One region of the Acidovorax radicis genome, then DNA from elsewhere that is predicted to be linked to it. Evidence: predicted binding sites of a transcription regulator. Region 1 holds the regulator's gene; the other holds the start of a gene.
The links. Region 1 encodes FliA, which starts transcription of late flagellar genes. Its sites were predicted from a motif close to CTAAAGTTTNNNNNNNNNNNGCCGNTA; they were not measured.
Positions count from the first base shown of each region.

Region 2: the regulator FliA is predicted to act here: its motif matches at 798-824, upstream of KI609_RS10050 (FlxA-like family protein).

Region 1 covers NZ_CP075184.1:4,391,287-4,393,678, reverse strand. Annotated here, with positions in the region: gene flgM (flagellar biosynthesis anti-sigma factor FlgM) at 1-240, shown strand, start outside; gene KI609_RS20100 (hypothetical protein) at 299-673, shown strand; gene KI609_RS20095 (RNA polymerase sigma factor FliA) at 765-1,481, opposite strand; gene KI609_RS20090 (hypothetical protein) at 1,486-2,283, opposite strand; gene flhF (flagellar biosynthesis protein FlhF) at 2,276-2,392, opposite strand, start outside.
Region 2 covers NZ_CP075184.1:2,202,602-2,204,993, reverse strand. Annotated here, with positions in the region: gene KI609_RS10055 (PhnD/SsuA/transferrin family substrate-binding protein) at 1-707, shown strand, start outside; gene KI609_RS10050 (FlxA-like family protein) at 832-1,173, shown strand; gene KI609_RS10045 (hypothetical protein) at 1,279-1,923, opposite strand; gene KI609_RS10040 (DUF1003 domain-containing protein) at 2,056-2,392, opposite strand, start outside.

The sequences.
Region 1 (2,392 bases):
GCTGCTGAAGGGGCTGCCAAAGATGCTGTGGCGAAGTCAGCCGCCGGTGTGCCGGTCACGGTCTCTATGGCTGCACGAGCACTCAGCCCATCCAGCCGCACTACAGGCGATTTTGATGCCAGCAAAGTCAAGTCGGTTCGCACGGCTATTGAGAAGGGCGAATTTTCTGTGGACGCAGAAGCGGTCGCTGATCGGATGCTGTCCAATGCGCAGGAGATTCTGTCCCGTTCGCGGGGTTGATTTCAGTTGTTCAGTTGATATGTCTTTGCAGCTGACATGATCCGTCGCACAATGGGCCATGTTGCTGGAAGAATCCCTCACAGCTGTTGAGCAGCTGATCGAAAAAGTTTCTGCTGCGCTTCTCGCGGCAGACCCCTCCTCCCTGGAAAAAAACAGTACGGCGCTGCGCGATGCTGCGGCGCAGTTTGCTCGCGTGCTGGAGCAGTCTGCGACACGCGGCATGCCCCTGCCGTCGTCGATACAAAAGCGGTTGGATGCTGTCGGCGCGATGCTGGTGGTGCACCGTGAGAGTCTCGCCCGCCTTTCCGTGACAACAGACCGCCAAGTCGCGGGATTGCTACCTCCGGCAGACCCGGCATCTACTTACAGCAATGGTCTGGGTGCGCGTGCCGCCAAACCCGGTGTCGCCCGTATCTATCGCTCGGCGGGCTGATAGCCGGGGTGCTGCGCGTTCAGTCGCCCCAACGTGCTGAGCGCATGAAAAGAAAAAAGGGGGGCGGGCTGGTGATGTGTGCTGTAAGCGCTCAATGCGCCCGCATCTTGGCGCGCAGGCGAGCGATGGACTGGCTATGCAGTTGGCACACCCTGGATTCTGTGACACCCAGCACCGCTGCGATCTCTTTGAGATTCATGTCATGTTCGTAGTACATACCCATGATGTACTGCTCGCGCTCCGGCAGGCCCTTGATGGCATTGACTAACGACGCTTTGAGGCGATGGTCCCGCAGTAACTCCACCGGGTCTGCATCGCTATCGGCCACATGGCGGTCCAGAAAACCATCATCGTCTTCATTGCCCCGCGTCATGTCCTCAAGATACACCAGTTGGGTACCGCGAACCTTGCCCAGCAGCGACTGGTAGTCCACCAGGGTCATCCCCATTTCAGCGGCGATCTCTGACTCCAGGGCGCTTCTCCCGAGCTTTTGTTCCAGTCGGTTGACGGCCTGCTCAATGTCCTTCTGGCTTTTGCGGGAGCTGCGCGACATCCAGTCGCCTTCGCGCAGCTCGTCCAGCATGGCGCCCCGGATGCGCTGGGTGGCAAAGGTCTCAAACTGCACGCCTTGCGCGGCTTCATAGCGCGAAAGCGCTTCTGCCAAGCCCATCATGCCTACCTGGATCAGGTCATCCAGCTCAACATTGGGAGGCAGCTTGGCGATCATGTGGTGCGCAATTCTTCTGACCAGCGGGAGGTGCTGGCGAATCATGGCATCGCGATCAAGCTGGCCTTTGGCGGTGTACATCAGATCAGTGGCTCCGGACAAAATGGGCAGGTGTTCCTGTCATGTTGCTGGGCGGTGGCGCAGTCAGCGCCTCGTCCATCGTGCCCGCATTCTCCAGGAGTTGCAAGGCCAGGCGCTGCAGATCCTGGGGATTCTGGGTTGCGATCGTCGTGGTGCGCACGGGGGCTCCCAAATGCCGCTCCGCACACGACTGCAGGGTTTGCAACCCAAACTGCGCCCTGCGGCGCTCCGACGCTGTGTTCCCCTGAAGCAGCGCGGCCACCATGCAAGGCAAACCAGTGTGAAGCGCTATCTGCTTGAGGCTCTTGTAGCTGGTCAAGACACCCGCAGAGCCTCGGCCCATCACCACCAACGGGATGGTTGCCGTGTGCGTCAACAATGGCCCCAACGTGGCGGCTGGCGCATGCAACACCACGAGCCCATAGGTTCGAAAGCAGGGCAGCAGGCCTTCGAGCGGGGATGCATGAGCGCGGCCCGCGTTTCGGCTGAGGTACTGGAGGCCGCGGGCTGCGGGAATCACGGCCAGAGACGATGCGGCGGCCCCTGTGTTCAGGTGTGCGCCCTCGTCCCACGGGGTCTGTTGCATGAGATGGAAGAGCCCCGGGCTTTCTTCGGTCTCTTGCGCAGTGCCATCAAGCACAACCACCGGGTAGCCAAGCCGCTGCAAGCTCGCGCATATCTGCCATAGCGTCTCCAGACCATTGCCTGTATTGCCCTGGCTTGCCACTGCCAATACCCGCACGCCGGATTGCGGCGTGAAGCTGTGAAGACCGGCAGCCTGGTGAAAACCAAGATCAAGCATCGACCAGCCCTCCCTCCGTTACCGAGTCGGGGGAGTGGGAGAAAAAGAAATTCAAATCCGTGGCCTTCGGATCGAACGCTGATTTCGAAGGCGCGCGCATGGATGTGCT
Region 2 (2,392 bases), 2.2 Mb from region 1:
GCAGCACCAACATCGACACCCTGGGTGAAAAAGAACTGATTGGCGACCTCATCGCCGGCAAGGTGCAGTTGGCCCAGGTGAACCCGGGGCTGGTGCCCCAGTTGGTGGCAGCCGGCCAGCCCGCCCCGTTTGGCGTGCCCGGCAACAAGGCCAGCGGCGTGCGCAACTCCTACAAGCTGATCCTGATCACGCGTGTCGACAGCCCTTACAAACAACCCAAGGACCTCGTAGGCGCGAAGATCGCACACACCACACCGACGTCCAACTCGGGCAACCTGGCGCCCCGTGCGTTGTTCCCAGCCATTGGCCTGGTGCCCGATCAAAACTATGAAGTGGTGTTCTCCAAGGGCCATGAGCGTTCTGTCACGGGTGTGATGCATGGGTTCTACCCTGCAGCCGCCGTGGCCAGCGATCTTTACCAGCGCATGGTGGTCAAGGGCGAAGTGAAAGGCTCCAGCATCCGCACCCTGTGGGAGAGCCCCCCATTCATGACCGAGACATGGACGCTGGGCAAAGACGTATCGCCCGACCTGCAGGCCCGCGTGAAAAAGTGTTCTTACGCCTACAACTTCTCACCCAAACTGCGCCAGTTGCTGCCAGGCAACGACACCTTCTTGCCCATCAACTTTGATCGCGACTTCGCCACCGTGATGGAGGTCTACAACAAGACCCAGAAGGCAGGCGCCGCCAAGGCAGCAGGCAAATAAGCAGGCCGCTGGCGCCGAGAGCGCTGGCGTTTTCAGCGCCCCATGCGTGCGGGTGCGAGCCCGGCTCCACGGGCTGCGCCCACCACACCGCTTAAGGTTTCCACCCACCTGTCGATAACAAGGTATGCAGATCTCCATTGCCACCTCTTCTTCTGGCGCCACCTCGGGCGCCCGCGGCGGCAATGACGTTGCCAAACTCCAAAAGCAGCTGCGCGAGCTGACCGAGGAACTGCGCGGTGTGGCCTCACAAGACATGGATGCCAAGGCCAAGCAGGAGAAGGTCAAACTGCTGCAGGCCCAGATCCAGATGGTGCAGCAGCAGATTGCGGCCATTCAGCGCCAAAACCAGCAAGACCAGGCCGACAAGCTGCAACAGGCGCAAGACGCCAAAAAATCTGACACTAAAACACCGTCGACCAGCGGTAAAACGCCAGGCCTTGGCAACAACGTGGACACCTTTGCCTGACACGCGGGCCACGTATTCAACGCGCAAAAGCGCGCCTGCCTTGTGCCATATTGCTATTTAATTTATAGCTGCTAGCGCTTATGGCTATTGCGCAAATACCCATTTTCATTCGAAATGAGTCGCTACATCGGCTGGTGGTAACAGCACGAGCGTTTTGAACGGCATATGGTGCATCAGCTCGCGCAGCACCAGCAAGGCAGCGGCAAAAGCTGCGCTGGCTGGCAGTCCTTCATGCGCAGCGGGCCTCCCTTGCGAGACGGCTGTCAGGCGGTTGAACAGGCGCTCCACCGCATCTATTGTCAACAACCGCTGCGCCCCGGCGGCGACGCCTGCCAAAGTGGCCAAGTCATGCAGTGCCGGATCTGCTGCGTAAGGCACCACCAGCGCCCCTTGAGGCACCCAAAGGCGATGGCGCACATGTGCGGCATACACTTCATCCTCCACCTCGGCAATTGCTGTTTCCAACTCCAGTGGCGTGGGCAGGTCACTGCGAAAAAAGTCACGCGCCGTCTTCAAGCGCCCTAGCGCGAGGGTCAGCATGATGGACGGCGATGTGGCCTCCATGCCGGACGCCATCAGCGTGTGTTCGTTCCCCAAGTGAAACGCGGTCACCCACTGACCAGGTGGGCACACCGCGCGCACGCGGTGGTAAAGCGCCTTGATATCCACCGCCAGGTTCACGGCGGGCGCCAATGGCAAGGCCGCCTGTGCAGGCGCTGGTGCAGGTGAGAAAGGAAGGGGCAGGTTCATGGCGATTTCCTGTGGTGATCGGCGCACGGGCGGATAAAACAATCAGGCCATCGGGTGCGCACAACAAGCGACGGCTTTGTTGGAGTGTGCATACGCAATGACAGCAACGAGCGGCGGAAGATTCCAGGCGTCTCAGGCCTGCCCGGCAGGCGCCACAAAACGCTGATGAATCTCAACGGTCAACGCCTCCAGACGTGCCGCCAGTTCACGGGTCTGCGCGGTCAGCCGGGTGTTCTGCTCCAGCAGCTCCAACAACTGGGCTGCGTTTTGCGCAGCAATGGACTGGCGCTGCTCGTTGGCAACGGCCAACGCCTCGCGATGCTCCGCATCGGCCTCGGCATGGGCCTTGTCCCGCGTGGCCTGGCGGGTCTGGGCCAGCAGGATCAAGGGCGCAGCATAGGCGGCCTGCAGGCTGAATGCCAGGTTCAGCAAGATGAAAGGATATGGATCGAACGTGGTGGCGCCCAAC